Regions from separate parts of the Enterobacter sp. PL_is514 genome, predicted to be linked through region 1. Evidence: predicted binding sites of a transcription regulator. Region 1 holds the regulator's gene; the other holds the start of a gene.
The links. Region 1 encodes CRP, which controls carbon source genes, mostly activating them, when cyclic AMP is high. Its sites were predicted from a motif close to ATGTGANNNNNNTCACAT; they were not measured.
Positions count from the first base shown of each region.

Region 1 (16,122 bases):
CGATCTGCACGCGGTGAAAGCGGTAATGGACGACCACACTTGCGCAGTTGTTGTCGAGCCGATCCAGGGTGAAGGCGGCGTGACTGCGGCAACCCCGGAATTCCTGAAAGGGCTGCGCGCGCTGTGCGACGAATATCAGGCGCTGCTGGTCTTTGATGAAGTGCAGTGCGGAATGGGACGTACCGGGGACCTGTTTGCCTATATGCACTACGGCGTGACGCCGGATATTCTGACCAGCGCCAAAGCGCTCGGCGGTGGATTCCCGGTAAGTGCGGTCCTGACGACGCAGGAGATCGCCTCCGCGTTCCACGTCGGTTCTCACGGCTCAACCTACGGCGGTAACCCGCTGGCGAGCGCCGTAGCGGGCGCCGCGTTCGACATCATCAACACGCCGGAGGTGTTGAACGGCGTTAGCGCGAAGCGCGAGCTGTTCGTAAAACACCTGCAAAAGATTGACGAGCAGTACGACGTGTTCAGCGAGATCCGCGGGATGGGACTGCTGATTGGCGCTGAGCTGAAGCCGCAGTACAAGGGACGCGCGCGTGATTTCCTGCATGCCGCCGCTCGCGAAGGGGTGATGGTGCTGAACGCCGGGCCGGACGTGATGCGCTTTGCGCCGTCGCTGGTGGTGGAAGATAAAGACATCGAAGACGGGTTAACCCGCTTTGCCGCCGCGGTCGCGAAGATCGTAAAAGGTTAATACGCCGTCCGCTTCAACCTGCGGGTTAGCCAAATCCCGTGATGCGGACGCTGACGCCATGCCACCGAAGAAATGGTGTGCATGGTGTTCAGATGCCCCAGTACGCGCTGCAAATGCTGCTCCAGGGTGCTCATTGGCCCGTGGGTTAACGTTTCCGGCGCTTCCAGAATGTTCGAATCTCCCGACTCACCCGGCGAGTCATATTCCAGACGCTGCTGACAGCGCTGCAGCGCAATTTCACACGACTGCAGGTAGCGCTGCGCCAGATCCGGCGTCAGCATCGTGTGCTCGCGCGCCAGCGTGGTCATGGCGTTAATATGCTCGACGATAAACTGGCTGTGCGTCACCCAGAGCTTCATGTCTGCCAGATAGTGCGAGTTAAAGCCCGGCTCCTGCATTGCCTGGTTGAGTGAGTTGAACAGGGCGTTGTGCGCCTGGTTGACCTTCATGCGCTGATAAGCCAGCGGAGAGGGCTGCGGGTCGTCGCTCAGGATCAGGCGAATGGCCTGCTGGTCGGCCTCCAGCGCGTCGTGGGCATTCTGGCGCAGCAGTCCGCTTTGCCACTGCGGCCAGAGCCAGACCATACCGCCGAAGGCAATCAGGCAGCCGATCAGGGTATCGATCAGCCTGGCGACAATAAACTGTTCGCCATTGAGCGTGAGTAGCTGCAGGGTGTATACCGCCGTCACCGTGAAGCCCACCATCGCCCAGCCGTAGTTTTTGCGGATAATCAGGTAGCTCACCAGCGTGATCGCCAGCATCCCTGCCAGGGTGTAGCCTTCCGGCACGTGGAAGTGCAGCGTCACGCCCGCGATGATCAGCCCGGCCATCGTTCCGCCAGCCCGATGCAGAATACGCACCCGCGTGGCGCCGTAGCCGTTCTGGGTGACAAACAGCACGGTCATTAAGATCCAGTAGGGTTTCGGCAGATGCAGCGCCATGCCCATCAGGCTGGCGGTACTGAGCATCACGCTAATTCGTGCGGCGTTGCGCAGGGCGGACGATTTAAGCGACAGATAGCTCCTGAGCGCGGGCAATAACGGCAGGCGTTTTTGCTTATCCGCCATCAGATCGCGCGGATAGAGCGGGCGCTGGGTGCGTAGCACGCGGGCGATGCGGCTGAAGTGCCAGGCGGCAAACTGGCCGACCGGGTTATCCGGATGCTGACGGGCGATTTTCTCCAGCGCGCCCAGCTGTTTTTCCATGTTAAAGCGTGTGGGGTAGCGGTGGTAAAGAATATCGTCTGCCAGCACCCGCAGACGTGCCGAGACGGTCTGCGCGTTCCAGCGGATCACCGCTTCGGCGTGGCTGCGCTCGACCAGCTTTTGCACCTCCTGCGGGTGGTGCAGGCTCACGGAGATATGCTCCTGCAGATCCAGGCCTACCTGGAAGGTGCGCAGCAGCCGTTTGTATTCGTGGTTCTTGTTGGCGGCGAGCATATGCAGCTGCTGATAGCACTGGCTTATCAGATCCACCACCTTCTGCTGGCGCGTCAGCAGGGGCGGTAAGGATTTTTCCGGATCGGTATGCTGGGTCAGCAGGGTGTATTTGGCTTCGCAGTAATCCGCAAGCTGCACATAGAGCAGGCTCAGGGATTCACGCAGCGGCTGCTCCCGCCACAGCCAGAACCAGAACCAGTTAAACAGGCCGTACCATAATGTCCCCAGGGCGTAGATCAGCAGCGGCTCCCACACCGGCATATTCCCGGCGAGGCTCAGCGTGAAAATGGCCGCAATCAGCGACGCGGGAAGCAGGCGGGCGTGCAGAGAACTGATTTCCGCCGTGACGCCGAGGGTCATCGCCAGCACGGTCAGGATCAGCGGCAGCGGAATATCACGAGCCAGTAAAAGCTGTACGGCGAGGCTACAGCCCGCAAACAGGCAGCCGCCGATAATCAGGCGTTTGAAAAAGCGCTTATGCGGCGTGTCCAGACCGGCGATGTTGCAGCAGGCAGGCACGAGGGAAAACAGCAGACCTTGCTGAAGATGTCCGAGGATCAGGCCTATGGCCACAGGAAGACACAACACCAGCGTTTGTCGCAGTGCGTAGTTAACTTCCGGGTGATAGATCAGCCTGCGCCACATGGGGAGTAGAGACAAAAACGGCGTGACACCTTGCGATGGCACGCCGTTTAAGCGGAATTAACGCGTTCCGTAAACCACGATGGTTTTACCGTGGGCAGAGATCAGGTTTTGATCTTCCAGCATTTTCAGGATACGGCCCACTGTTTCACGGGAGCAACCGACGATCTGACCAATTTCCTGACGGGTAATTTTAATTTGCATGCCGTCCGGGTGGGTCATAGCGTCTGGCTGTTTCGCCAGGTTCAGTAGGGTCTGTGCGATACGGCCTGTCACGTCCAGGAAGGCGAGGTTGCCCACTTTCTCTGAGGTGACCTGCAGACGGCGCGCCATCTGGGAAGAAAGACGCATCAGGATGTCAGGGTTAACCTGAATCAGCTGACGGAACTTCTTGTAAGAAATTTCAGCCACTTCACATGCTGTCTTTGCACGAACCCAGGCGCTACGTTCCTGGCCCTCTTCAAACAGGCCCAGTTCACCGATGAAATCGCCCTGGTTCAGATAAGAAAGGATCATCTCTTTCCCTTCTTCATCTTTGATCAGCACTGCCACCGAGCCTTTAACGATGTAATACAACGTTTCCGCTTTTTCACCCTGGTGAATCAGCGTGCTCTTTGATGGGTACTTATGAATGTGGCAATGAGACAAGAACCATTCGAGAGTCGGGTCTGTTTGCGGTTTGCCAAGCACCATGCGCTGTTATCCTCTGTTATAAGCTGTCACCAGAGTCATCAGATGCATCCGGACTCTGGGGTTGCAATCGAATTCTTACCCATACCCTGGGAAGTCGGCTACCGTAACGTTTCGCAGCCAGTAAAGTTTGATGTCCTCTGCATACATGTGTAACGTCAATGTATTACTGTAGCATCCAGAGTGTTTTAGCATAGCTTTCGCCGCGTGTCTCCTGGTGTCTCGCTTCAGCATGATGCAGGTCGCCTTCCATTGCGAGAAATGTAACGCACGCGTAATCTGTCACCAAAAATGCAACGTTGGAGTTTAAGAATATGCAAGCGCGCGTGAAATGGGTTGAAGGTTTAACGTTCCTGGGCGAGTCCGCGTCAGGACACCAGATTTTGATGGACGGTAACTCCGGCGATAAAGCGCCAAGCCCAATGGAAATGGTGCTGATGGCGGCAGGGGGATGCAGCGCCATTGACGTGGTGTCGATTCTGCAAAAAGGTCGTCATGACGTGACGGATTGTGAGGTTAAACTCACGTCAGAACGTCGCGAAGAGGCGCCACGCCTGTTCACCCATATTAATCTGCACTTTGTGGTCACCGGTAAAGAGTTGAAGGACGCAGCGGTCTCGCGTGCGGTGGATCTGTCTGCGGAGAAGTACTGCTCTGTGGCGTTAATGCTGGAGAAAGCGGTAAAAATCACGCATTCGTATGAAGTGATCGAGGCTTAATTATTGGGGCATCGTGCGTGTTGATGCCCTCACCCTAACCCTCTCCCACAGGGAGAGGGAACATGTTCACGCGATCTGCTTCCCTTCCATCAGTCGCTCCACCAGCGGCGTCATGATGAGCTCCATCGCCAGCCCCATTTTTCCGCCCGGCACGACTAACGTATTCATGTGCGAAATAAACGAGCCCTGCAGCATGGCCAGTAGCCAGGGGTAATCAATGCCTTCGAGATTGCGGAAATGGATCACCACAAAGCTCTCATCAAGGGACGGGATACTTTTGGCGGCAAACGGGTTGGAGGTGTCCACCGTCGGCACCCGCTGGAAGTTGATATGGGTGCGGGAGAACTGCGGTGTCAGGAAGTTGATGTAATCTTCCATGGAGCGCACCACCGAGTCCATCACCGCCTCTCGTGAATGGCCGCGCTCGCTCATGTCGCGCGTCAGCTTCTGGATCCACTCCAGGTTAACGATAGGGACCACGCCGACCAGCAGGTCCACGTGGCGCGCCACGTCGTGTTGAGGAGTGACCACGCCACCGTGCAATCCTTCGTAAAACAGCACGTCGGTGGGTTCCGGCAGCGGTTGCCACGGGGTGAACGTCCCCGGCACCTGATTCCAGGGAACGGCTTCATCATAGGTATGCAGATACTTGCGGGACTGCCCTTTGCCGCTCTGACCGTACTCTATAAAGGTTTGTTCCAGCAGGCCGAAGTCATTGGCTTCCGGGCCGAAATAGCTGATGTGTTTACCCAGATCGCGCGCTTTACGGATGGCCATATCCATCTCCGGACGCGTGTAGCGGTGAAAGCTGTCGCCTTCGACCTCCGCCGCACGAAGATTCAGCTGGGCGAAAATCTTGCGAAAGGCGAGGCTGGTGGTGGTGGTTCCCGCACCACTCGACCCCGTAACGGCAATAACCGGATGTCTGGCAGACATAGCAACTCCCTGACTGAAAAGGGTGGAAGATCAGCCGTGAAACGCGTTGCGGGGCATGATATTGACCGTCTCATGCAGTTCTGACCACACCAGCACCACGTCGCCGCTTTTCAGCTGGCGCTTTACATCGTTGACCTTTTGCTCAAGCGAGCGTTCCTGTTCACCATAATCGGTGCCTTCGCGTAATACAAAGCTTTCAATCAGATTATCGAGCGTTTCGGGAGCCAGATCCTGCCAGGGAATAATCATTTTGCACCGTCCAGATAAGGGGTTAGCCAGTCAGGAATACGCGTCTCAAGCCACATTTTCGGGCGGCGCAGCGTACCGCCGATAAACCCGACGTGGCCGCCGTGCTCGGTCAACTGATAGTGAACGTTGTCGGGCAGGAATTCCTGAGCGGGGATCGAGTGATGATCCATAAACGGGTCATCTTTGGCATGAATGATCAGCGTCGGCTGCGTGATCTTGCTGAGCAGCGGCATGGCGCTGCACTGACGATAATAGTCAATCGCATCGGCGAAGCCGTGGATTTTCGCGGTGATCAGGTCGTCGAACTCGCGAATACGGCGCACCTTTTTCAGCTGACGCAGGCTGACCGGCAGGGTATCCGGATAGGCTTTCAGCTTACGCGCCGCGTTGGCCTTCAGCAGGTTGAGCAGGTAGCGCTGATAGACGCGGGAAAAGCCTTTATCCATGTGGTAGCTGCACTGCTCCAGCATAAACGGTGCGGAGACAATGACGGCGGCATCCAGCGGGACGGTTTCACCCTCTTTGGCCAGCAGGCAGGCCAGCATATTGCCGCCCAGCGAGTAGCCCACCGCGGCGGTCGGCACGGTGCCAAAGTTGTCCCGCAGCCAGTGTAAAAACCACGTTCCGTCTTCGGTTTCACCCGAGTGATAAATGCGTTTCTGACGATTCGGTTCGCCGCTGCAGCCGCGAAAATGCATCACCACGCCGAGCCAGCCGCGCGCTTTTGCCGCCTCAATTAACCCGTGTGCATATGGGCTGTGCAGGCTGCCTTCCAGACCGTGAAAGACCACCAGACGCGGCTTATGGCGGGCCTGCTCCGGCGCTTCGCTCCAGGCGAGATCCAGAAAATCACCGTCTGGCAGGTCAAGCCGCTGCCAGTGTGGGGTGAACTGAACCTTGCGGCGGATCAGTCGCGGCAGCATGGTCTGCAAATGGCGATTGGCCACGCCGCGCATAGGCACGAACTCAGTGCTGTCTTCGGCCGCAATGTCGAAGTCTGATGGAATGATTTGGGTCATAAGGGCGATGCTGATTCTTGTCAGAAATTTACGGTACTTTCCGAATTGTACCCCGTTTAGCCTGGTTTTCCGAAACATGAACTGATCCCGATCACAAATCTTTACCTTGATTATTACTCTCAGGCTAATGATTCCACTCTACGCTTAATTGATGCCTTTCTCACCAGAGCGCACACTTTACTCAACGTTAAGCAAATCAAAATGATTAGCTGAATCAGGAGGTTAATAATGTTATCTGGGCAAACACCCACCCGGCAATGGAACACGCGACGCAGCGAAAAAGCGCGTCGCCTGGCGTCCGTACCGGTGCAGGGCAAGGTACTGCCAACCGGCGATCTTGTCGCCATGCTGGAAAAACTGATCGCGCCTGGCGACAAGGTCGTTCTGGAAGGTAACAACCAGAAGCAGGCGGATTTCCTTTCCCGCTCGCTGGCCGAAGTGAACCCGCAAATTGTCCACGACCTGCATATGATCATGCCGAGCGTCGGCCGCAGCGAGCATCTGGATATCTTCGAGAAAGGCATCGCCCGCAAGCTGGATTTCTCCTTCTCCGGAACGCAGAGCCTGCGAATCTCCCAGCTGCTGGAAGACGGTCAGCTCGAAATCGGCGCAATTCACACCTACATCGAACTTTACTCACGTCTCTACGTCGACCTGTCGCCCAACGTGGCGCTGATTGCCGGCTTTAAAGCCGACCGCAAAGGCAACCTCTACACCGGGGCGAGCACCGAAGATACCCCGGCGCTGGTGGAAGCCGCTGCGTTCCACGACGGCATCGTCATCGCGCAGGTGAACGAGCTGGTGGACGACGAATGCGAGCTGCCGCGCGTGGATATCCCGGGCTCCTGGATCGATTACGTCGTGGTTGCCGACAAGCCGTTCTTTATCGAACCGCTGTTCACCCGCGACCCGCGCCTCATTAAACAGGAACATATCCTGATGGCGATGATGGCCATCAAAGGCATCTACGCGGAGCACCAGGTGCAGTCCCTGAACCACGGTATCGGCTTTAACACCGCAGCGATCGAGCTGCTGCTGCCCACCTACGGCGAACAGCTCGGCCTGAAGGGCAAAATCTGTAAACACTGGACGCTGAACCCCCATCCGACGCTGATCCCCGCCATCGAAAGCGGTTGGGTGGAGAGCGTGCACTGCTTCGGCGGCGAGCTGGGGATGGAAGAGTACATCCGTGCTCGTCCGGACGTCTTCTTTACCGGTGCCGACGGCTCTATGCGTTCCAACCGTGCCTTCTGCCAGCTGGCAGGTCAGTACGCGGTGGATATGTTTATCGGCTCTACGCTGCAGGTAGACGGTTACGCCAACTCCTCAACCGTGACCCGCGGTCGTCTTTCCGGCTTCGGCGGTGCGCCAAACATGGGCCATGACCCGCACGGTCGCCGCCACGCCACGCCGGCCTGGCTGAACATGATCACCGAGCCGGACCCGATGCAGCGCGGTAAAAAGCTGGTCGTGCAGATGGTCGAAACCTTCCAGGCAGGCGTGAAGCCAACCTTCGTGGAAAAACTCGATGCCGTAGACGTGGCGAAAGCCTCCGGCATGCCGCTGGCACCGGTGATGATTTACGGAGATGACGTGACGCACGTGCTGACGGAAGAGGGGATTGCCTACCTCTACCGGGCGAAAGATCTGGAGGAGCGTCGGGCCATGGTTGCCGCCGTCGCGGGGATCACCGACATCGGCCTGGGCGTGGACGCCAAACGCGTGGCGGAACTGCGCCAGAGCGGCAAGGTTGTGTATCCGGAAGATATGGGGATTCGCCGCACTGACGCCACCCGCTCTCTGCTGGCTGCGGGCAGCGTGTCTGACCTCGTTGAGTGGTCCGGCGGTTTGTATAACCCACCTGCGAAATTCCGGAGCTGGTAATGAAACTTCTCCCCCAGATTCAGGTTGAAGGCGGTGCCGAATGGCTGGCGCGAACCGCCACGCAGTGTCTGATTGACGAAGCACGTTTAAGCCCGAAACCCGGTCTGGTGGACAGTCGGGGGAACGGCGCGCACCACGATTTATCCCTTGCGCTGATGGAGCGCTCCGCGCACAGCCTGACCTCCACGTTTCAGGCGCTGGCGCAGCAAAGCTGGCAGCGTCCGGCAGATATTGCGCTTCGGCAAACCGTCGGGCGACTCGGTCGCGAAGGCGAGCAGCAAATGATGTCCGCAACCGGGGGCGTAAACACCCATCGCGGCGCGATTTGGGCGCTGGGGTTGCTGGTCAGCGCGGTGGCGATGCTCGGCGGTGATGCCAGGGCGCAAGATGTCGCCCGCACCGCCGCGCAGCTGGCAAAGCTACCGGACGAGGCGGCGCCCAAAGTGTTCAGCAAAGGCCTGCGCGCCACGCACCGCTACCGCGTGCCGGGCGCACGCGAAGAGGCGCAGCAGGCGTTCCCGCACGTTATGCAGCGCGCATTGCCGCAGCTTCGCCTCAGCCGTCTCAACGGCAGCAGCGAAACGCATGCCAGGCTCGACGCGCTGATGGCGATCATGACGTCGCTCACCGACACCTGCGTGCTGTCGCGCGCCGGAATGGAGGGGCTGGACGCCATGCAGAGCGGTGCCCGTGCGGTACTGAACGCCGGAGGCTGTGCAACGGCGGCGGGCCAGCAGGCGCTGGCGAGCCTGGACCGTCAGATGCTGGCGCTTAACGCCTCACCGGGCGGCGCTGCCGACCTGCTTGCCGCCACGCTGTTTCTCGACCGCGTCGAAACGCCTTATTCAAAGCATTAAGAGGATGTTATGGAAAAAATTACATTGACCGTGCCCGCCAGTCGCGAAGTAAGCGGCAGGGCGCTGGCAGGGGTTGTCGGCTCCGGGGATATGGAGGTGTTGTTCGCCGCCGAACCGGGCCAGACCTTAACCATTGATATCACCACTTCAGTAGACAATAGCCGTGGCCGCTGGGAGGCACTGTTCAACCGTCTGCAGACGGTCAGCAGCCTGCCGGCAGGCAAACTGACCATTCATGACTTCGGCGCGACGCCGGGCGTGGCGCGCATTCGCATCGAACAGGTTTTTGAGGGGGTGAGCCATGCGTGATGACAGCAGCTTTATCGAACTAAAAGCGCGCCAGCGCGCGCAGGCCCTGCTGGATGACGGCAGCTACCGCGAACTGCTGGATCCGTTTGAAGGCATTATCTCTCCGTGGCTTGGGCCGCAGGGGATTGTTCCTCAGGCCGATGACGGCATGGTCGTCGCAAAAGGCACCATCAACGGCAAGCCTGCCGTCGTCGTGGCGATTGAAGGCGCGTTCCAGGGCGGCAGCATGGGCGAAGTGTCCGGTGCAAAAATGGCGGCGGCGCTGGAGCTGGCGGCGGAAGATAACCGCAACGGCATTCCGACTCAGGCGGTGCTGTGCCTCGAAACCGGCGGCGTGCGCCTGCAGGAAGCGAATCTCGGCCTGGCGGCGATTGCCGATATCCACGCCGCGATTGTTGACCTGCGCCGCTACACCCCGGTGGTGGGAATTGTGGCCGGGACCGTGGGCTGCTTCGGCGGGATGTCCATCGCGGCAGCGCTGTGCAGCTACCTGATTGTGACCCGCGAAGCGCGTCTTGGCCTCAACGGCCCGCAGGTTATCGAGCAGGAGGCAGGCATTGAGGAGTACGACTCCCGCGACCGTCCGTTTATCTGGAGCATGACCGGCGGCGAAGTGCGCTATCAAAGCGGGCTGGTGGACGCGCTGGTGGGCGACGGCGTAAACGCGGTGAAAGCGGCGATGAACGACGCGATTGCGAAAGGCGTACCGGCGAAACACCGCACCGATAACTACGACGATTACCTGAACCGTCTGACGAATTTCGACACCCGCAAGCAGGCCGATGCCGAACAGATTAACGCGCTTTTTGCCCGGGAGGTGAAATGATGAGTAATTCAAAAAGCCGTGGCGAGCTCTGGCTGGAAACCCTCGCCCCGAATGCCAAACGTATCGAAGGGCTCTGCCCGTCCGTGCAGGCGGCAGACGGCGAGCTGAACGGTGAGGCGGTGCGCTTTGTGGCCGTGGTGCCGGATGCCCACAACCACTTCCCGCGCGCGGCGCAGGGCGAAGTCGGTCTGCTGGAAGGCTGGACGCTGGCGAAGGTGGTCAGCGAAACCGTCGCGGCGGATGCCGATAAAGCCGTCAAACGCCCGATTGTGGCGGTGATCGACGTCCCAAGCCAGGCCTATGGCCGTCGCGAAGAGGCGTTTGGTATTCATCAGGCGCTGGCCGGTGCGGCGGCAGCCTATGCTAACGCGCGCCTGGCCGGTCACCCGGTGATTGGGCTGATCGTCGGCAAGGCAATGTCCGGCGCGTTCCTGGCGCACGGCTACCAGGCCAACCGTCTGATCGCCTTTAATGACAAGGGCGTGCTGATCCATGCGATGGGCAAAGAGTCCGCGGCGCGCATCACGCTGCGAACCGTCGAGGCGCTGGAAAAACTGGCGGCGACCATTCCGCCCATGGCGTACGACATCGGCAACTACGCCACGCTGGGGCTGCTCTCTAACCTGCTGGATATCAGCAACCCGGATGCCCCCTCCGATAACGATCTGACGCTGGTGAAAACCACCCTGCAACAGGCCATCAGTGACGCTCGTCAGGACACCACCCTGAAAAACCGTCTGGGTGCTGACAACCGCCGCAGCTCGGCGCTCGTACGCGAACGTATGCGAGCCAGCTGGTAAGTAAAAAAAAAGACCTGCCAGAGATGCAAACCCCGTGGGCGCGCCCGCTGCGCCCGCGCGGGAGCCTGCATCCTGAAAAATAATAAACATCGCACCAGTGCTAAAACTTTTTTTACTACAGGTGATTTATGACTTACGTAATTGTTCATGCTCTTGCACCGATTTTCGTCATCATGCTGCTGGGATTCTGGGCCGGTAAGGCAAAGATGGTCGATAACAAAAATGTGTCCCTGCTCAATATCTTCGTGATGGATTTTGCACTGCCTGCCGCGCTGTTTAGCGCCACCGTGCAAACGCCGTGGACCGGCATCGTGGCGCAGTCGCCGCTGATTCTGGTTCTCACTCTGGCGATGTGGATCACCTATGCGGCCATCTATTTCCTCGCCACGAAAGTCTTTAAGAAATCCCCGCAGGATGCGGCCGTGCTGACCCTGACGGTAGCTTTACCGAACTACGCAGCGCTGGGCCTGCCGATTCTGGGCAGCGTGCTGGGCGAAGGATCGTCCACGTCGCTTTCCGTTGCGGTCTCTATTGCCTGCGGTTCGGTGCTGATGACCCCGTTCTGCCTGCTGATCCTGGAGCGGGAAAAAGCGCGCGCCGAGGGGAATAACTCGGGCTCAACGCTCTCCATGTTGCCGGTGCTGATGTGGCGCTCCATTAAAAAACCGATCGTGATGGGCCCGCTGCTGGGCGTGATTCTGTCCGCCATCGGGATCAAAATGCCGGAACTGGTTCTTGCGGCGATTAAACCGCTGGGGCTGTCCGCCACCGCTGCCGCGCTGTTCCTGACCGGGGTGATCCTCTCTGCCCGTAAGCTGCAGATCAACACCATGGTGATTACGTCAACCATCGCCAAGCTGCTGATTCAGCCAGCGATTGCCTGGGGTATTGTGCTGATCTTCGGCCTGCATGGCTCCGTGGCGATCACCGCTATCCTGATGATTGCACTTTCTGCGGGCTTCTTCGGCGTGGTGTTCGGTAACCGCTTTGGCGTGCAGTCGCCGGATGCTGAAGCCGTGCTGCTGTTAAGCTCCGTACTGTGTATCCTGTCGCTGCCGCTGTTTATCTCGCTGACTTCAGGAATGTAATCATGACCACAACATTACGCCCGCACGACCTCATCTGGCTTACCGCGCGCAACGCGCTGGAAGGCATCACCGAATCCTGGGTGGAGGCGGCCTGGCATACCGGCCTGCCGGTGGTGGTGCGGCGTGATGTTGACAGTGAAGGCCGGATCCCCGTTGGCGTGCGCGGACTGCGCCGCGACCAGCGGGCGGCCGGGTGGGTGAAGCCGGAAAACGTGTTACGCGTGGTTTCACCGGAAGACCTGAGCGTTGCGGCCGATCTGCTGCGCTCGCCGTTTGTTACCCAGCCACCCGTTCAGGTGGCGCTGCAGCTTTCTCAGCAGGCGTGGCCGTGGACGTGGGGCATTACCGGCAGCACCGGCTACGCGCTGGCGACCAGTATTCCGGTTCTTCATGCCGACAGCGATCTTGATCTGCTGATCCGCGCCCCGCACGCCGTTTCCCCCGATGCGTTTGCTGGCTGGCAGTCTCAGCTTAGCCGGGCGCTGTGTCGGGCGGATACGCAGGTGGATACCCCCGAGGGTGGCTTTGCGCTGGCAGAGTGGCTGCGCGACGGCAAAACGCTGCTGAAAACCCACCGCGGACCGCGCCTGGTGGCGGATCCGTGGCGCAGGGAGGAGTAATGAAAATACTGTTTACCTTTCCGGGACAGGGCACGCAGCACGAAGGTATGCTGCAAAACCTGCCGGGAACGGAACTGGCTCAGGCGCATGAGGTGCTTGGCGCCGAAGTGGATACGCTGGATAGCGCAGACGCATTAACCCACACCCGCGCGGTTCAGCTTTGCCTGCTGATTTCAGGCGTGGCCTGGGGGCGAGAGCTGGAGCGGCGCGGCGTGACGGCGGATATCGTTAGCGGGCTGTCCATCGGCGCTTATCCTGCGGCGGTTGTCGCAGGCGCACTGGACTTTACGGACGCGCTAAAGCTGGTGGCGCTGCGTGGCGATCTGATGGAGCAGGCGTATCCGCACGGCTACGGCCTGACGGCAATTATGGGGCTCACCCTGCCGCAGGTGGAAGACCTTATCCAGGGCACCGGGACCTACATTGCCAACCTGAATGCCGAAACGCAGATCGTGATTGCCGGAAGCGATGACGGGATGGCGCAGGCGGCGGCACGCGCGCTGGCGAAAGGGGCGAGCAAGGCCAAACGGCTGGCGGTCAGCGTGCCGTCCCACTGCGAACTGCTGACAGCACCCGCGCAAAAGCTGGCAACGGCGTTTGAATTGGTCACGCTTTCACGCCCACGCTGCGCCTACCTGAGCGGCAGCACCGGGCGCGTGCTGTGGCAGCCGGAAAAGATCGCCGACGATCTGGCGATGAACATGGCGCGTACGGTGCGCTGGCAGGAGGCGATGATTTCAGCGAATGAACGCGAAGCCCGGCTGGCGATTGAAATGCCGCCTGGCGGCGTACTGACCTGCCTGACGCGTCAGGCGCCGTGGGAAGGAGAGACGATTTCACTGGAGCGCAGCGGGGTGGACGTGGCGGTGCATCTGGCGCGTCGGCTTCGCGGGTGAGTTTTTAGTCCGGTGGCGGCTACGCCTTACCGGGCCTACGGGTTCGGTTGCCTTGTTTTGTATCACGTACTTTCCTGCAGGCTGCGCGCATACATCCGCCCTTCGGCGGCTAATGCCCGCAGGCTCGGGTCCTGCTCGCGGTTGCGGGCAAAGACGATCGCGATCAGCTGCTGCATCTGGTACGGCTCCGCCAGCTTCAACAGCTGCACGGAATTCTCATACACTTTCTTCATCCTGCCCGGCATTAGCGTAAATCCAACACCTGCCTGCACCAGGCTGAGCATCGAGAAAATGTCATTCACCCGGGTAACTATCTCCGGCTCGAACCCGGCGATATGAAAGGCTTCCTGAAACCCTGCATAGGTGGCGAACCCTTCTGCAAGAGCGACAAATTTCTGGTCTTTGTAATCACGCAGATCCGCGGGTCCGCGGGTATTCAGCGTGGCGGAAGCCGGTGCGGCAAGGAAAATGTCGTCGTGGAACAGGGGCAGCACTTCAAGGCTGTTACGGTCAATGTCGCTTTCGGAGATGGAGATAAGAATCGCGTCCAGCGAGCCTTCATCCAGCATGTGCAGCAGGGTGTCGTTGGAGCCCATCGTCAGATCCATCTCCAGATCCGGACGGCGCAGCTTCATGCCCATGATCAGGCGCGGCACGGTTTCCAGGGTGAGCGAGTAGAGCGTCCCGACTCGCAGCCGCCCCTGACCGATCCCGGCAATTTTGCGCGACGCTTCCAGCCCGCGCTCCATCACCTGCATCACCTCCTGGCAATACTCCAGCAGCGTCCAGGCGGAAGGCAGGGCAATCAGGTTGCGCCCCTTGTGGGTGAAGAGCGGGCAGCGCACGTTCTCTTCCAGGGTGTGCAGCGCACGGTGCACGCTCACGCCGCTCAGGCCCAGAGTTTCGGCGGTACGCGCAATATTCCCTTTCTCCATAAACGTCATGAAGATGCTGAGCTTGCGGAACGTAATCTCGCTCGTGATATCGAAACTCATAGCCCTCCCGGCGTGTTATTCAGCCTGCAGCATCGCTTCCAGCTGTTCCTGCGCGTCGAGCCACGCCATTTCGCACTCTTCGAGGCTGGATTTGGTCTTCGCCTGCGTTTGCAGGCAGTCCGTCAGCTCAGCCTTGCGGCTCTGGTCATACAGACCGCTGTCGCCGAGCTTCTCTTCAACAGCGGCAAGCGTGGCGTTGAGTTTTTCCATCTCTTTTTCGAGACGGGTAATCTCTTTACGCAGCGGCTGCGTCTGGGTGCGCAGCTCCGCTTCACGACGCTTCTGGTCTTTACGTGCCTGCGCGCTGTTGGCGTTGTCTTTCGCCGACTCCTCCGGTTGGTTCTCCTGCTTCTGCACGTCCGTCAGCCACTGCTGGTAATCTTCCAGATCGCCGTCGAACGGTTCGACTTTGCCATCGTGCACTAAGTAGAGATCGTCCGTGGTGGAGCGGATCAGGTGACGGTCGTGCGAAACCACCACCAGTGCGCCTTCGAACTCAATCAGCGCTTCGGTCAGCGCCTGACGCATATCGAGATCCAGGTGGTTGGTCGGTTCATCGAGCAGCAGCAGGTTCGGGCGCTGCCAGACGATCAGCGCCAGCACCAGACGGGCTTTTTCACCGCCCGAGAAACGCTCGGTGTTTTCGGTGACCTTATCGCCCTGGAAGCCGAAGCCGCCGAGGTAGTCGCGCAGCTTCTGCTCCATCTCCTGCGGCGCCAGACGCGCGAGATGCTGAATCGGGGATTCATCCGCGCGTAAAAATTCCAGCTGATGCTGGGCGAAGTAGCCAAGCTTGATGCCCTTCGCCAGGCCGATTTCACCGCTGACCGGGCTAAGCTCGCCCGCCAGCAGCTTGATTAGCGTCGATTTACCGGCGCCGTTACGCCCCAGCAGGCCAATGCGCGAACCCGGCACCAGGTTGAGCTTGATGGAGTCGAGAATAATGCGGTCGGCATAGCCCGCGCTGACCTTCTCCATCTTCAGCAGCGGGTTCGGCAGACTTTCCGGCTCGCGGAAGCTGAAGTGGAACGGGTTATCCACGTGCGCCGGGGCAATCATCTCCATGCGTTCCAGCATTTTTATGCGGCTCTGGGCCTGCTTGGCTTTTGAGGCTTTGGCCTTAAAGCGATCCACAAAGCTCTGCAGGTGCGCCACGCGCTGCTGCTGGCTTTCGTACATGGACTGCTGCTGGGCAAGGCGCGTCGCGCGCTGACGCTCGAAGGAGCTGTAGTTGCCGGTGTACTCGAACATCGTTTGCTGTTCGATATGAATGATTTTATCCACCACCGGGTCGAGGAAGTCGCGGTCGTGGGAGATCAGAATCAGAGTGCCCTGATAGCTCTTGAGCCACTTCTCCAGCCAAATAACCGCATCGAGATCGAGGTGGTTGGTCGGTTCATCGAGCAGCAGCAGGTCAGAGCGGCAGATCAGCGCCTGCGCCAGGTTGAGGCGC
Region 1 covers NZ_JBVPGN010000029.1:10,809-26,930, reverse strand. Annotated here, with positions in the region: gene argD (bifunctional acetylornithine/succinyldiaminopimelate transaminase) at 1-700, shown strand, start outside; gene AC0TNG_RS08635 (YccS/YhfK family putative transporter) at 697-2,784, opposite strand; gene crp (cAMP-activated global transcriptional regulator CRP) at 2,842-3,474, opposite strand; gene AC0TNG_RS08625 (OsmC family protein) at 3,786-4,190, shown strand; gene AC0TNG_RS08620 (phosphoribulokinase) at 4,257-5,126, opposite strand; gene AC0TNG_RS08615 (YheU family protein) at 5,157-5,375, opposite strand; gene AC0TNG_RS08610 (hydrolase) at 5,372-6,394, opposite strand; gene mdcA (malonate decarboxylase subunit alpha) at 6,623-8,278, shown strand; gene AC0TNG_RS08600 (triphosphoribosyl-dephospho-CoA synthase) at 8,278-9,135, shown strand; gene mdcC (malonate decarboxylase acyl carrier protein) at 9,145-9,444, shown strand; gene AC0TNG_RS08590 (biotin-independent malonate decarboxylase subunit beta) at 9,437-10,270, shown strand; gene mdcE (biotin-independent malonate decarboxylase subunit gamma) at 10,270-11,070, shown strand; gene AC0TNG_RS08580 (AEC family transporter) at 11,199-12,158, shown strand; gene AC0TNG_RS08575 (malonate decarboxylase holo-ACP synthase) at 12,161-12,778, shown strand; gene mdcH (malonate decarboxylase subunit epsilon) at 12,778-13,674, shown strand; gene AC0TNG_RS08565 (LysR family transcriptional regulator) at 13,737-14,669, opposite strand; gene AC0TNG_RS08560 (ABC transporter ATP-binding protein) at 14,685-16,122, opposite strand, start outside.

Region 2 (16,122 bases), on a different contig from region 1:
GCGCGTTGTTATCCGTCTGCGCTGAAAGCCAGTGCGGATCCTCTCCGCGCCACTTCGCAACACTCTCAACAATGTGCCCCAGATACGCGGGCTCATTTCGCCGCGATGCCGGTTTGGGTTTCATATCGCGCGGTAGCAGATAGGGCGCATCGGTTTCAAGGAGCAACCGGTCAGCCGGGATCGCTGGCAACAGCTCCCGAAGTTCGAGCCCGCGACGCTCATCGCAAACCCAGCCAGTAACACCCAGATAAAGCCCTCGCTTCAGGCAATCCAGCGCTTCCTGTCGTGAACCGGTAAAGCAGTGGAGTACCGCGCCGGGCAGTTTCTCCAGCCACGGATCCAGAAGTGCCAGGAAACGCTCATGCGCGTCGCGGCAGTGCATAAATACGGGCATTCCAAGCTCTGCCGCCAGCGCAAGCTGGGCAGTGAACGCCTTTTCCTGCTCTTCAGGCGTGGAAAAGTTACGGTTGAAATCGAGACCGCATTCGCCGATCGCCACAACGGCTGGCGTCTTCGCCAGCCTGTACAGGGTGTCGCCACTTTCCGGGGTCCACTGGCTACTGTCGTGAGGATGTACACCAGCAGTAGACCAACAGCGATCGTAGCGTTGCGCCAGCTGCTGCGCCTGCTCGCTCTCATGCAGGTTGGTGCCCGTCAGCAGCAGCCCTTTCACCCCGGCAGCAAACGCACGCGCAACTACCTCATCACGATCTTTCGCAAACTGCGAGCTGGTCAGATTGAGTCCGATATCAAACATGCAAATCCCCATATAACAACCGCCCTGACGGGCGGCTGGTTTTACTCTTCAGTGGTCTTGTCGGACGTATCGTCTTCATCATCCGCTCGACGTCCTTTACCCACGTAGAAACGCGAGAAGAAGACGCCAACCTCAAACAGACAGTACATCGGTATGGCCAGCAGCGTCTGCGAGAACACATCCGGCGGTGTCAGCAGCATGCCGACCACAAAGGCGCCCACCAGGATATACGGACGCTTCTTACGCAGGTCATCCGGGGTTGTTACCCCTACCCAGCAAAGCAGCACAATGGCCACCGGCACTTCGAATGCCACGCCAAACGCCATAAACAGCGCCATCACAAAGCTGAGGTAGCTGGCGATATCCGTCGACACCTGGACCCCTTCCGGCGCGGTATGCGTCAGGAAGCCGAAGGCCAGCGGGAAGACAACGAAATAGGCAAACGCCATGCCGATGTAGAACAGCAGCGAGCTGGACACCAGCAGCGGGATCACCAGCTTGCGTTCGTGCTTATACAGTGCTGGCGCCACAAACGCCCACACCTGATAAAGAATGACCGGCGCTGAGGCAATCAACGACACCCAGAAGGTCAGCTTGATGGGGGTGAAGAACGGAGAAGCAACGTCTGTTGCAATCATCGTTGCGCCCAGCGGCATCTGCTTGATCAGCGGTGCAGAGACCACCTGATAGATATCGTTGGCAAAATAGACCAGGCACAGAAATATGAGTAAAACCGCAATAATGCAGTTTAACAGGCGCTTACGCAGCTCAATGAGGTGCGCAATCAGCGGTTGAGTATCATCTACTGCCATGTTTACGCTTTATCACTCGACGAGGGGGATGATTCGGAAACGGACGCAGCGGGCTTCACTTCCACCGTTTTTGCCACCGGCTCTTCCGGCTGCACCTGTTTTTTCACTTCGGTTTCCTGCGGCGTCTGTTCTGGCGCGGCAGCCTGATGTTCTGCGCTGGCAGGCGTTACGCCCTCGCGCTGCTCCTCGCTGCCCTTCACCACCGGGTTATGGATGGTATTCGCTTCATCGCTCGCTTTTTCAGGATCGTTAACGCTATAGGAGCGCTTCATCGATTCCGCCGCTTCGCGCAGCTCATCCATTGACGCTTTCAGTTCCGGCGTCAGGTTATCCATGCTCGCCTTCTCAACCTTTTTCAGGCTTTCCTGAAATTCCTGCAGCTTAAGCTCCTGCGCCAGCTCATTCTGAACGGTCGATGCCAGCGATCTCAGCGCACGAACCCAGCCCGCAACGGTTTTCACTGCCACCGGCAGACGCTGCGGCCCCAGCACAATCAGGCCAATCACAAAGACCAGCAGGAGCTCACTAAAACCAATGTCGAACACGACTTACACCTGCTCTTTATCGTGGCGTTTAGCGTCTTCCTTTTTGGCTTCTTCCTGCTTATCGGCGATGGACTTAGCAGTAAAATCAGCGTCCTGGCTGGTTTTATCCTGCTTGCTCTCATCATCGCTCATCGCTTTCTTGAAGCCTTTGATAGACGCGCCCAGATCGGAACCAATAGAACCGAGCTTTTTGGTGCCAAACAGCAGCACGACGATGACGGCAATGATCAACAATTGCCAGATACTGATACCACCCATACATGTTCCTCAGGGATAGATGATTAATTAGTCAGGTCGCATTATACGTATGCGACCCGTCGATAGCGACGCAAACTCAGCGCGTTTTTCGCCATCCGGCAAGCCAGACAACCACCCCGGCGGCCATCAGCCAGGCGGGCATCATCTGCCAGTCCGGACGGTTGATCAGCAGCAGCGTACCGCTCAGCAGCAGCGTTGCGCCAATCCCAAAGAGATAGCGTGACTGGCCCTGGCGAACCCGGCTGGACTGAAGCTCGCGGGCGATTTTATCCATGCTGTGCTGAAGGTTCTTGCTCTGACGCAAACTGTCATAAACCAGTTCAGGAATTTCAGGCATTTTTTCTATCCAGAACGGGCCTTTCTCTTTCAGCGAGCGCACCAGCGCCGGAATGCCAACCTGATCCTTAATCCAGGATTCAAGGAAAGGTTTCGCGGTCTTCCACAAGTCTAACTGAGGATAGAGCTGTCGGCCTACACCCTCAACGTAAAGTAATGTTTTCTGAAGTAAAACTAGCTGTGGCTGAACTTCCATATTAAAGCGGCGAGCCGTGTTGAACAGGTTTAACAGCACGTGCCCGAAGGAGATTTCCGCCAGCGGTTTTTCAAAAATCGGTTCACAAACGGTCCGGATCGCGAACTCGAACTCTTCGACGTTGGTGTCAGGCGGCACCCAGCCGGAATCGACGTGCAACTCGGCCACCTTACGGTAGTCGCGGTTGAAGAACGCGATGAAGTTCTCTGCCAGATACCGTTTATCTTCCTTGTTCAGCGACCCCACAATCCCGCAGTCGATACCGATGTACTTCGGATCCTCAGGGTGTTCGTAGCTCACGAAGATATTGCCCGGATGCATGTCCGCATGGAAAAAGCTGTCGCGGAACACCTGGGTAAAGAAGACCTGTACCCCACGCTCGGCCAACAGCTTCATGTTCGTTCCCTGCTTCTCCAGGGCCACCACATCCGAAACCGGAATACCGTAGATACGCTCCATCACCATCATGTTCTGGCTGCAGTAGTCAGAATAGACTTCAGGTACGTAGAGCATCGGGCTGTTTTCAAAGTTGCGACGCAGTTGAATAGCGTTTGCCGATTCACGCAGCAGGTTAAGCTCATCAATCAGCGTTTTTTCGTATTCCCGCACCACTTCCAGTGGACGAAGGCGACGCCCGTCCGGCAGCAAGCGCGGCACCCAGCGCGCCAGACGATAAATCAGCTTCATGTCCGCTTTGATGATGGGCAGGATGTCCGGACGAATGACCTTAATAACGACTTCTTTGCCGTTTTCTTTCAGACGTGCGGTATGCACCTGCGCGATAGAGGCCGATGCCAGTGGGTGAATGTCGAAATCGTCAAACCAGGTCTCGACGGGTACATTTCCCATCGCCTCTTCAATTTGCTTTTTCGCGCGCGCACCGTCAAACGGTGCGACGCGATCCTGCAGCATCGCGAGCTCATCGGCAATAAGCGGCGGGAAGAGATCGCGGCGGGTCGACAACATCTGTCCGAATTTAATCCAAACCGGACCGAGCTCCTGCAGCGCGAGACGCAGACGCTCACCCAGCGGTTGACCTTTATGGCGATTGGGCATCCAGAACAGCATCCGCCGCCAGATACGAAGCGGCAGCGTGATACGCATTTTGGGGATAAGCTCGTCGAGCCCGTAGCTCAAAAAGGTGCGAATAATAAAATAGAGGCGCCGAATTTCACCAGGCGTCATTTGCCCTCCAGTTTTTCCAGCCGTTTGGTTAACGCATCAACCGCACGTTCAACAGCAGCGGTCTCTTCCGCAAACCACGCCACTTCCAATGGCCCGGGTGCCATTCGCCACTCCTCCGTCAGCACTTCCGCCGCATAGCGTTGCTGACGATGCAGGCTTTTACGCGCAAAGGAGGCGCCACCATGAAGGACTTTCCCGATGCCTTCAGCGGCGATGTCGCCGATAAAAGGCGCGAGCAGCTCTGCCGGGTCGAACTCCGCCAGATCGGTGAGCGCAACGAAGTTCTGCACGACCTGAATGTCGCCTTCCACTTCCAGCTCACCGCTGCGGATAAGCGCCGTTAATTGCTGGCGATCGCGCAGTTTTGGCAGCACGCTCATGTGCGTGATGACCGAGCAGTCGGCTTCACCTTCCCACTCCCCCAGTACGTCAAGCTGGCGTTCGCTGAAGACCAGTACAAGCGGCGTCGATAACTCTTTTAAAACAATGCGCAATACCTTCCCGTTTAGCCGCTGACGCGCAGCTTTCAGCGCCGGAGCGCGATACAGGAAAGCATTCAGTACATTCTCGATGCCTGCGGAGACTAAGGGTTTAAAGGGCACGGGACACCTCCACTCAGAATTTGTAACCGCGATGCAGCGCGACGACACCCGCCGTCAGGTTGAAATATTCAACGTTCTCAAATTCTGCATCCTGCATCATGGCTTTTAAGGTGTCCTGATCCGGGTGCATACGAATAGATTCCGCCAGATAGCGGTAACTTTCCGCATCATTCGCCACCAGCTCACCGATGCGCGGCAGCACGTGGAAGGAATAGGCGTCGTAGGCTTTGCTCAGCGGCTCAATGATCGGTTTCGAGAACTCGAGCACCAGCAGGCGTCCACCCGGTTTCAACACGCGGTACATGGAGCGCAGCGCCTTTTCTTTATCGGTCACGTTACGCAGACCGAAGGAGATCGTGATGCAGTCAAAGGTATTGTCCGGGAACGGCAGCGCTTCGGCGTTTGCCTGAACATATTCCACATTCCCCACCACGCCGATGTTACGCAGCTTTTCGCGGCCCATTTTCAGCATGGAGTCATTAATATCGGCGAGGACAACGCGCCCGGTTTCGCCCACCAGGCGAGAGAATTTCGCGGTTAAATCGCCCGTACCGCCGGCTAAATCCAGCACCGTTTGTCCGCGACGCACGCCGCTACAGTCAATGGTGAAGCGCTTCCACAAGCGATGAATGCCGAACGACATCAGGTCATTCATTACATCGTACTTCGCCGCCACGGAATGAAATACGTGGGCCACCATGTCAGCTTTCTGCGCTTTGGCGACAGTCTGAAAGCCAAAGTGCGTTGTGTCTTGTGAATCGTCAGCCATCTCAGAGCCTGCTTATCAGTAAAATGTTCGTGAAGTGTAACAGATTGGGCGCGTTTGCCCTACGTTTCAACCACCGCGAAAGAAACGCGCTGGAGTCTCGTCTGGTGATAAATCCACCGCTAACGTATTGTCTTCACTGTTTGTCTTTTGTTCGTCCGCACCTTCTCTCAGGCGAAACTCGTCGTCCTGGGCGGTGGCCTGTTCCACCAATTCCGGATTAATCTCGCGTTTAACCTCTACCCCCAGGCTGCGGAATGATTCGGCCTGCGCCAGCAGATTGCCGCGTCCCGAGGCGAGTTTTTTCATCGCCTGGCGGTAGTTATCCTGCGCACGATCCAGGCTCTGCCCGACTGAGGACATGTCGTCCACGAAGAGGCGCATTTTGTCGTACAGCTTGCTGGCATGATCGGCAATCTGCTGCGCGTTGCGGCTCTGGTGTTCATAGCGCCACAGGTTCGCAATGGTACGTAACGCCACCAGCAACGTGGTAGGGCTGACCAGCATAATGTTATTTTTGAGCGCTTCGGTGATGAGTTCAGGCTGCCTGTCGAGTGCCAGCAGAAACGCGGGCTCTACCGGAATAAACATCAGGACATAGTCCAGCGAGCGAAGACCCGGCAACTGCTGATAGTCTTTTCTGCCGAGCAGGCGAATGTGGTTACGCACGGAGGCAATGTGCTCCTGCAGCGCCGATTCGCGGGTGTAGTCATCCTCCGCGTTGAAGTAACGCTCATACGCCACCAGGGTCATTTTGGCGTCAATCACCACATCTTTACCCTGCGGCAGCCGCACAATCACATCCGGCTGCATGCGCGAGCGGGCGTCGTTTTCGATACTCACCTGCGTTTCGTATTCATATCCTTCCCGCAGGCCGGAGGCTTCCAGTACGCGGGTCAGCACCACTTCTCCCCAGTTGCCCTGGGTTTTGTTATCCCCTTTGAGCGCGCGGGTCAGGTTAACCGCTTCCTGCGCCATCTGGGCATTCAGCTGCTGGAGATTGCGAATCTCATGCGCCAGGGTGTGCCGCTCGCGGGCTTCCTGACCAAAACTGTCCTGCACCTGACGACGAAAACCGTCCAGTTGTTCACGCAGCGGCGTCAGCAGGCTGTTAAGGCTCTGGCGGTTCTGTTCATCAACGCGACGGTTGCTGTGCTCGAAAATACGGTTGGCGAGGTTCTCAAACTGTTCGCTGAGGCGCTGCTCGCTGTTGATCATCTGGCGGATTTTGTCTTCCGCATGCAGCTGAGTGGATTCAAGGCGGGTGGTCACTTCGCGGAGATCGGCCTCCAGCGAGGTGTTGATATCACGGAGATTGCGCAGCTCGTTGTTAAGCAGCTCGCACTCGTCGCGCCAGTGGTCACTCAGGGCAAGCTGCTGCTTTGCCGCACTTAATTCAGCGACGATCTCTTCGCGCTCTGCCAGCTGATCGGCCTTCTGCTGTGCATGCTGATAGCTGGAAATGAGCCAGCCTATCGCCACGCCCACCAGCGCAATCACCGCATAAATCAGGACTGAGATATCCACAATGCCCCCTGCATCAACGTATTACCCGCACAAAATAAGATTGTGCTGTATAAACGTCCAGTTTGAAAGGGTTTTCCTGCGAGGCGCTACGCAAAAAATAAAGGCCGAACGTGTCGGCCTTTGATTTCGAAAGGAGGGGACTAGATCAGGCGACGCGCGGCTTCGACCACGATTTTCACTGCATGGCTTTCGGTCTGCTTCATGGTTTCGGCGTTCGGGATCTCCTGCTGGGTACGGTTGACGATAACGCCCGCCACCATACCGGCACGCAGACCCTGGCTTGCGCACATGGTCAGCAGCGTGGCGGATTCCATTTCGTAGTTCATCACACCCATTGACTGCCACTCTTCCATGGAGCCTTTGAAGCGGCTTACCACGCGGCCAGAGAAGGTGTCGTAACGCTCCTGGCCCGGGTAGAAGGTGTCGGAAGAGGCGGTTACGCCCACGTGGGTGGTGGCACCCACAGATTTTGCGGCTTCAACCAGCGCGGTGGTGCACTCGAAATCCGCCACTGCCGGGAATTCCATCGGTGCAAAGTGCAGGCTTGCACCGTCCAGACGGACGGACGCGGTCGTGACCAGCACGTCGCCGACGTTGATGTGCGGCTGGATAGCGCCGGTGGTACCGATACGCAGGAAAGTACGAATGCCCAGTTGCGCCAGCTCTTCAACAGCAATAGACGTAGACGGACCACCGATACCGGTAGAGCACACGATCACCGCTTTGCCATCCAGCTCTGCGCGCCAGGTGGTGAATTCACGATGGGCTGCCAGCTTAACCGGCTTATCCATCAGCGCGGCGATCTTTTCCACACGCTCTGGATCGCCAGGGACGATAGCGAGCGTAGCCCCTTGTAAATCGTTTTTAGTGAGGCCGAGATGAAAAACATCAGACTTAGACATAGGTGACTCCTCTGTGGGTCGGTTAGTCAGAAGAAGTAAAACGGTACTTTACAGAAGCAGTAAGCATAATTTCGTGACGCATCTCACCATGAATGAAAATGATTGCATCGAATTTCCATTAAAAAGTGATTTACATCACATTAACAAGTTATATCGTCAGGTGCTGCACAAAAGATAGACCGTTTAAGGCACTGTGAGTTGTTAACCTGGTGTCTATATTTACCTTTGCGCTAACTGATTGGTACGGAGAATGCCATGACTGAAAAAACCGGTTTTGCACCTGCTGCGGCCCCGCATGCCTCAACCATCGTCTCAACGTCTGAAGATGCCATCACCGCGGGTGAGACCTCCATTCCCACGCAGGGAGAGAACATGCCTGCTTACCACGCACGACCAAAATCGGCAGACGGCCCGCTGCCCATCGTGATCGTGGTTCAGGAAATTTTCGGTGTTCACGAACACATTCGCGACCTCTGCCGCCGGCTGGCGCTGGAAGGCTATCTGGCCGTTGCGCCAGAGCTCTACTTCCGTCAGGGCGATCCGAACGACTACAGCGATATTCCCACCTTGCTCAGCAACCTGGTCAGCAAAGTCCCGGACGCGCAGGTGCTGGCCGACCTCGACCACGTCGCCAGTTGGGCGGCGCGCAACGGGGGCGATCCCCATCGTCTGCTGCTCACCGGTTTCTGCTGGGGCGGACGCATTAGCTGGCTGTATGCCGCGCATAACCCGCAGCTCAAAGCCGCTGTCGCCTGGTACGGCAAACTGGTGGGTGAAAAAACGCTGAATTCACCGAAACATCCGGTTGATATCGCCACCGAGTTGAATGCCCCCGTGTTAGGGCTTTACGGCGGTCAGGACACCGGTATTTCGCTGGATTCGGTAGAAACCATGCGCCATGCGCTCCGCGCGGCAAATGCGAAGGCGGAGATTGTAGTTTACCCGGATGCCGGGCATGCGTTTAACGCCGACTATCGTCCGAGCTATCACGCTGAATCGGCGAAAGATGGATGGCAGCGGATGCTTACGTGGTTCCGTCAGTACGGTGGTAAAAAAGGGTAAGCCTTTCCCATCATCATGACGCATAAGGAGTACGTGTTATGGACTATTCCCTCGCGTTTCCACACGGTTTTTTATGGGGCGGCGCGATTGCCGCCAACCAGGCCGAAGGCGCATGGAACGTGGACGGTAAAGGGCCGTCCGTTGCCGACGCTGTCGCCTGGAAACCCAACCTCTCCGTGAAAGATTACAGCGGCCATATGGCCCTGACGGACGAGAATATCCGCGACGCGTTTGAAGGTAAAAATGATGCGCTGTACCCGAAACGCCGCGGCATCGATTTTTATCACCACTATAAAGACGACGTCGCGCTGTTTGCTGAGATGGGTTTTAAGGTGCTGCGCGTATCCATTGCCTGGTCGCGTATTTTCCCGACCGGAGAGGACGCCGCGCCAAACGAGGCCGGGCTGCAGTTTTATGAAGAACTGTTCCGCGAGCTGCGTCGTCATAACATCGAGCCGCTGGTCACCCTTTCCCACTACGAAATGCCGCTGGCGCTGAGCGAAAAATATAACGGCTGGGTGCATCGTAATGTGGTCGATGCCTTCGTTCGCTTCAGCAATGTTTGTTTCGACCGCTACAAAGAGCTGGTGCGTTACTGGCTAACCTTCAATGAAATAGACAGTATTCACCGCCATCCCTTTACGACCGCGGGCATTCGCGAAGAGAAAAGCGCACCGGGCAACGCGAAACAGGATATCTATCAGGGTCTGCACCATCAGTTTGTCGCGTCTGCACTGGTCACGCGCGACTGCCACGCCAAAATTCCGGGCAGCCAGGTCGGGTGCATGCTGACGAAACTGACGACCTATCCGCACAGCTGCCGTCCGGAAGACGTTGAAGCCACGCTGAAGAAAAACCTGGAAAACTATTTTTATGCCGACGTGCAGGTATTTGGCGACTATCCCCCGCTGATCCTGCGCGATCTGGAACGACGAAATATCCATATTGAAATGCACCCTGACGATCGGCGTATTTTAAAGGCGCATACCGTCGATTTCGTCTCCTTCAGCTATTACATGTCGATGACCGAATCCACGCAGCCTGACGCCGAACGCATTCCCGGGAATACCGTTCTCGGTGTGAAAAACCCGTATCTGCCTGCGTCAGAATGGGGATGGCAGATTGATCCGCTTGGGTTGAAAATCTCGCTGCTGGAGCTGTATGACCGTTACCGGAAGCCGCTGTTTATCGTTGAAAACGGTCTGGGCGCGAAGGATGTGGTCGAAAACGGCAAGATCCACGATAGCTATCGAATCGACTATTTCCGCGCGCATTTCGCGCAAACGCTGGCCGCGATTAATGAAGGCGTGGAGGTGATGGGGTTCACCACGTGGGGCTGTATCGACATCATTAGTGCGGGCACCTCGCAGATGTCCAAACGCTACGGTTTTATCTATGTCGATCAGGACGATGAAGGCAACGGTACGTTGAAACGGCTGAAAAAAGACTCCTTCTGGTGGTACCAAAAAGTGATTGCCAGCAACGGCGCAGATCTGAACTAAGCATGCGCATTTCAGGTCGGGCAGACGCCCGGCCATCACGCGTCACAATTATGCCTGACGCAAATTCTGTGCTGCCTTCACCATGTTCGCCAGCGCGGCGCGGGTTTCCGGCCAGCCGCGGGTTTTCAGGCCGCAGTCCGGATTCACCCACAGGCGCTCAGCCGGAATGCGCTGGGCCGCTTTTTTCAGCAGGGCTTCAATCCACTCCACGCTCGGCACGTTCGGGGAGTGAATGTCGTACACGCCCGGCCCGATTTCGTTCGGGTACTCGAACTCTTCGAACGACTCCAGCAGCTCCATGTCTGAGCGCGACGTCTCAATGGTGATCACGTCGGCGTCCAGCGCGGCAATCGAATCCATGATGTCGTTAAATTCGCAGTAACACATGTGGGTGTGGATCTGGGTGTCGTCCTTCGCCACCGCGGCGTTGATGCGGAACGCTTCCACACCCCACTGCAGGTAGGCATCCCAGTCGCGGCGGCGCAGCGGCAGACCTTCGCGCAGGGCCGGTTCGTCAATCTGAATAATACCAATGCCTGCGGCTTCCAGATCCGCCACTTCATCCCGCAGTGCCAGGGCAATCTGTTTGGCGATGGTTTCACGGGTCACGTCTTCACGCGGGAAAGACCAGCAAAGAATGGTCACCGGACCAGTGAGCATGCCTTTCACCGGCTTGTCCGTGAGGGACTGCGCGTATTTCGCCCACTCCACGGTGATCGCTTCCGGGCGGCTGACGTCACCGATAACCACCGGTGGCTTCACGCAGCGGGAGCCATAGCTCTGCACCCAGCCGTTTTGGGTAAACACGAAGCCGTCGAGATGCTCACCGAAGTATTCCACCATGTCGTTACGCTCGGCCTCACCGTGCACCAGCACGTCCAGACCCAGACGTTCCTGCTCGATAATCGCCTGCTTGATGTGTTCGGCGATACCGGTGCGGTAGTGATTCGCATCCAGATTGCCCTTTTTGAAGTCCAGACGCAGGCCACGGATTTCGGTGGTTTGGGGGAAGGAACCGATGGTGGTGGTCGGCCACGCAGGCAGGTTGAAGCGGGCACGCTGCGCTTCAGCGCGGACTTCATACGGGCTCTGACGCTGGCTGTCCTGGGCGGTGATGGCCGCCAGACGTTTTTCCACCGCCGGGTTGTGCACGCGCGCCGAGTGACGACGCGCCTGGATCGGTGCGCTCCATTCGGCGATCGCCGCCGTGTCGCCGCTGTTCAGCGCATCGCGCAGCAGCGTCAGCTCTTCGCATTTTTGCAGCGCGAAGGCAAACCAGCTTTTCACCTCGGCATCCAGGCGGGTTTCCACGCTCAGATCGATCGGGCTGTGCAGCAGGGAGCAGGACGAAGCCACCCACAGCTCACGTTTGCCGACGATGTCTTTTATTTGAGCGTATTTCCCGGTGAGATCGGCACGCCAGACGTTACGACCGTTAATCAGCCCGGCGGAGAGCAGCCAGTCCACAGGCAGGCGCTTGTGCAGCTCCGCGACATCGTCTTTACCGTGTACGAGGTCAACGTGCAGACCCTGAACCGACAACGCGGTAATGGTGTTAAGGTTCGGCGTAACGCCCTCAAAATAGGTGGTCAGCAGCAGCTTTACTTGCCCCGCCAGCGCGTCATACGCCGGTTTGAAGGCATCGAGCCAAACCTTGGGCAGTTCGAGCACCAGCGCCGGCTCGTCGATTTGCACCCACTGAATGCCGCGTTTGCCCAGCTCAATCAGCACCTGTTTGTAGACCGGCAGAATGTCCTTCAGCAGGCTGAGTCGGTCAAACGGCTCGCCTTTTACTTTACCCAGCCACAGGTACGTTACCGGCCCGAGCAGAACCGGTTTCACCTGATGGCCCAGCGCCAGCGCTTCGTCCACTTCATCCAGAAGCTGCGTCCAGGTCAGCCTGAACTGCTGACCTTTTACGAACTCCGGCACCATATAGTGATAGTTAGTGTTAAACCATTTAGTCATTTCCGCCGCTGCCGCTGGCTCACCCGTTGGCGCACGGCCACGGCCGATGCGGAACAGGGTATCGATATCTACCGATCCATCTTTGTTCTGATGACGAGCCGGCACGTTGCCAAGCAGCAGGCTGGTCGTCAGAACATGGTCGTACCAGGCGAAATCGCCCACCGGCAGCAGGTCAATGCCCGCCTGTTTTTGCTGATCCCAGTGACGGGCGCGCAGCTCGCGTCCCACCGCCAGCAGTTCTTCACGGGTGGCGTTCCCCGCCCAGTAGCTTTCTTGCGCTTTTTTCAGCTCGCGACGCAGGCCAACGCGAGGGAAACCGAGTGTGTGATTGCGGATTGTCATGGTGTGCCCCTTGTGAAATTCGTTATTTAGACGTCCAGATGTTTACACATCTATAATTGGCAGGTACTGTATATTCCTCAAGCGCAATATGTTCATGGCGAAGTGAAGGACTTTCATGATCGAGATAAAACACCTGAAAACGCTACAAGCGTTGCGGAACTGCGGCTCGCTCGCGGCTGCAGCTGCCACGCTGCACCAGACCCAGTCCGCCCTTTCTCACCAGTTCAGCGATCTGGAACAACGCCTCGGCTTCCGTCTTTTTGTGCGTAAGAGCCAGCCCCTGCGCTTTACGCCGCAAGGTGAGATTCTGTTGCAGCTGGCGAATCAGGTCCTGCCGCAAATCGCCAGCGCGCTGCAGGCGTGTAACGAACCGCAACAAACCACGCTGCGTATCGCCATTGAGTGCCACAGCTGTATTCAGTGGCTGACCCCCGCGCTTGAGAACTTCCGCCAGAAGTGGCCGCAGGTGGAGATGGATTTCAAATCCGGCGTGACCTTTGATCCGCAGCCGTCGCTGCAGCAGGGCGAGCTGGACCTGGTGATGACCTCTGACATCCTGCCGCGCAGCGGCCTGCACTATTCGCCGATGTTTGATTATGAAGTACGCCTGGTGCTGGCACCGGATCATCCGCTGGCGGCGAAAACGCGCATCACGCCGGAAGACCTGGCGACGGAAACGCTGCTGATTTACCCGGTTCAGCGTAGTCGTCTGGATATCTGGCGCCACTTCCTGCAGCCCGCGGGCATCAGTCCGCAGCTGAAAAGCGTGGATAACACCCTGCTGTTGATTCAGATGGTGGCGGCCAGAATGGGTATCGCGGCGCTGCCGCACTGGGTGGTAGAGAGCTTTGAACGCCAGGGGCTGGTGGTGACCAAAACCCTGGGTGAAGGACTGTGGAGTCGACTGTACGCCGCCGTGCGCGATGGCGAGCAGCGTCAGCCGATTACGGAGGCGTTTATTCGCTCAGCGCGGAACCACGCGTGCGACCATCTTCCGTTTGTGCGGAGCGCGGAGCGACCCAGCGGCGATGGACCCACAGCGAAGCCAGGATCACCGTTCCCCCAATAAGGAAGCTCGGCCAGTGCGGCTGTTGCTGCCAGATGGCGAGGTTGACCAACAACCCAGCCGGGACATGCACGTTGTTCATGATCCCAAGCGTACCGGCGTCGACCTGTGTCGCGCCGTAGTTCCACATGAAGTACCCCAACCCGGAAGCCACGACGCCCAGCCAGATAAGCACGCCCCACTGCACGGCGGTGGTCGGCAGCTTGTGCGGGTTACCGAGCATAAACCACGCCGCCACTGCGACAATCGCGGCACCCATATAAAACCAGGCGAACGCGTTATGCTGCGGCATCGGGCGGGTTTCCATCAGGCGCTTGTAGCCCACCATGCCGATGGCGAAACTGATGTTGGCGAGCTGGACGAACATCAGTCCGGTCCAGAAGTGATCGCTGACTTTGTCGTAGCGAATAATCGCCGCGCCAATCACCGCCAGCGCCGCGCTCAGCAGGTATCCCCAGCGCAGGCGGCGTTTACTCAGCAGATCGTATATCAGCGTGATGTAGAGCGGCGTCAGCACGGTAAAGAGCAGGAATTCCGAGACGGACAGATAGACGTAAGCCCGGAAGCTGAACAGGTACATGATGCCGAGCTGCATCGCCCCCACCAGCATGTACAGCACAATCGTTTTCAGCGATTGCCCGCGCGTACGCAGAAACGGCAGGAATACCAGCGCCGCCAGCCCCACGCGCATCAGCACCGAGAAGTAGCTGTCGACCGAACCGGCAAGGTATTCGCCAATCAGGCTAAAGGAGAAGGCCCAAAGGATAGTGGTGATAATGAGTAGCGCCACAATGCTTGTCTCTCAGAAAGAAGGAGAGGCATTGTAGCGAACTCTTTAGTTGACATCTGAGCAATAAACAACCAAATGAAGATTATTCAAGGAACAGTTTGCGCAGGTATTTCGGTACCGCATTGTCTGCGTTGGTGCCGATCACTTCCAGCTCCGGGTGCAAATCTTTCAGACGCTGGTGCGCATTCTCCATAATGCAGCCCTTGCCTGCCATCGACAGCATTTCGGCATCGTTCATGCCGTCACCAAAGGCGATACAGTCTTTCAGCTCGAAGCCCAGACGTTTCGCGACGGCTTCCAGCGCGTGGCCTTTGGAGACGCCACCCGCCATCACTTCCAGACAGGTCAGGGTTGAGAAGCTCACATTGACGCGATCGCCCCAGCGGGCGTTGATTGCCTGCTCCAGCGGGAGCAGTTCTTCGTGACTGTCGCAGGTGAAGAACACCTTACTGATCCCCTCCGGCTCCAGCAGACCCGGCTCGTACAGGGAGTAGTTAAATACCGCTTCTTTGAAGAAACGCATTTCATCCGGGCGGTGGCGGTTCATGAACCAGTCGTCGTCACGATAAACGTTGGTGACGATAGCCGGATTATTGTGCACCACGCCAAACAGATCGGCGGCAATATCGCGATCCAGGTTGTGGGTGAAGATCAGGTTGCCGTCGGTATCATGCACGCGCGCACCGTTGGAGGTGATCATGTACGATTTGATCTCAAGATTATCGCGGATCTGCCCCACGTCGACGTGGTGGCGGCCGGTGGCAAACACAAAGTTCACGCCCCGTGCCGTCAGCAGCTTTAGGGTCTCTTTCGCGTAAGGCGACAGGGTGTGGTCAGGGGAAAGCAGCGTGCCATCTAAATCAGATGCAACAACCTGGTACATAGGGATTTCAACCTCTGGTGGAAAACAATAATCAATTATGCCTGTTGAAAAATTCAACAATGGCGTTGAGCGCGACTGAGCGCATAGCGTCCTTTTCAAAAAGGATCTCATGGTACGCGCCGTTAATGACCAGCGGTTTTCCCCCTTCACAAGGGTGACCGGCGGCCGCGCGCAGTTCACAATAGCGGTCATGCATGCGGTTATCCACCACACGCTCTTCTTCCGCCTGAATCAGGAGTGTTGGTGTATCGTCATTGCCGACACCTGCCAGAACCTGCTCACCGGCAAGGATACCTTCCCGCACCCAGTGGTAGGTCGGTCCACCCACGCGCAGGCGCGGCTCATCGGCATAAAAACGCAGGTTACGACGATACCGCTGGCGACTGTGGGTCAGCACGTTCATCGCAAACGGCAGTGCCCGCCAGCGTCCCGTCCCGATGGCATAGCCTTCCCGAATGCGCTGATGGCCCTCAGCCCAGTCAAGAATATGACGTACCATCCAGTCAGGAAAACGCATGACGATGCCATACATCGGCGCGGTGAGCGCAATGGCATCGCACTGGTGAGCGTGGCGCTGTAAAAACAGCGTTGAAATCGCACCGCCCATCGAGTGCGCCAGAATA
Region 2 covers NZ_JBVPGN010000024.1:56,154-72,275, reverse strand. Annotated here, with positions in the region: gene tatD (3'-5' ssDNA/RNA exonuclease TatD) at 1-757, opposite strand, end outside; gene tatC (Sec-independent protein translocase subunit TatC) at 799-1,569, opposite strand; gene tatB (Sec-independent protein translocase protein TatB) at 1,572-2,114, opposite strand; gene tatA (Sec-independent protein translocase subunit TatA) at 2,118-2,372, opposite strand; gene ubiB (ubiquinone biosynthesis regulatory protein kinase UbiB) at 2,449-4,089, opposite strand; gene ubiJ (ubiquinone biosynthesis protein UbiJ) at 4,086-4,691, opposite strand; gene ubiE (bifunctional demethylmenaquinone methyltransferase/2-methoxy-6-polyprenyl-1,4-benzoquinol methylase UbiE) at 4,705-5,460, opposite strand; gene rmuC (DNA recombination protein RmuC) at 5,527-6,984, opposite strand; gene udp (uridine phosphorylase) at 7,125-7,886, opposite strand; gene AC0TNG_RS01985 (dienelactone hydrolase family protein) at 8,142-8,948, shown strand; gene AC0TNG_RS01980 (family 1 glycosylhydrolase) at 8,987-10,450, shown strand; gene metE (5-methyltetrahydropteroyltriglutamate--homocysteine S-methyltransferase) at 10,499-12,760, opposite strand; gene metR (HTH-type transcriptional regulator MetR) at 12,876-13,829, shown strand; gene AC0TNG_RS01965 (carboxylate/amino acid/amine transporter) at 13,717-14,616, opposite strand; gene yigL (sugar/pyridoxal phosphate phosphatase YigL) at 14,699-15,499, opposite strand; gene pldB (lysophospholipase L2) at 15,531-16,122, opposite strand, start outside.
Region 2: the regulator CRP is predicted to act here: its motif matches at 8,010-8,027, upstream of udp (uridine phosphorylase).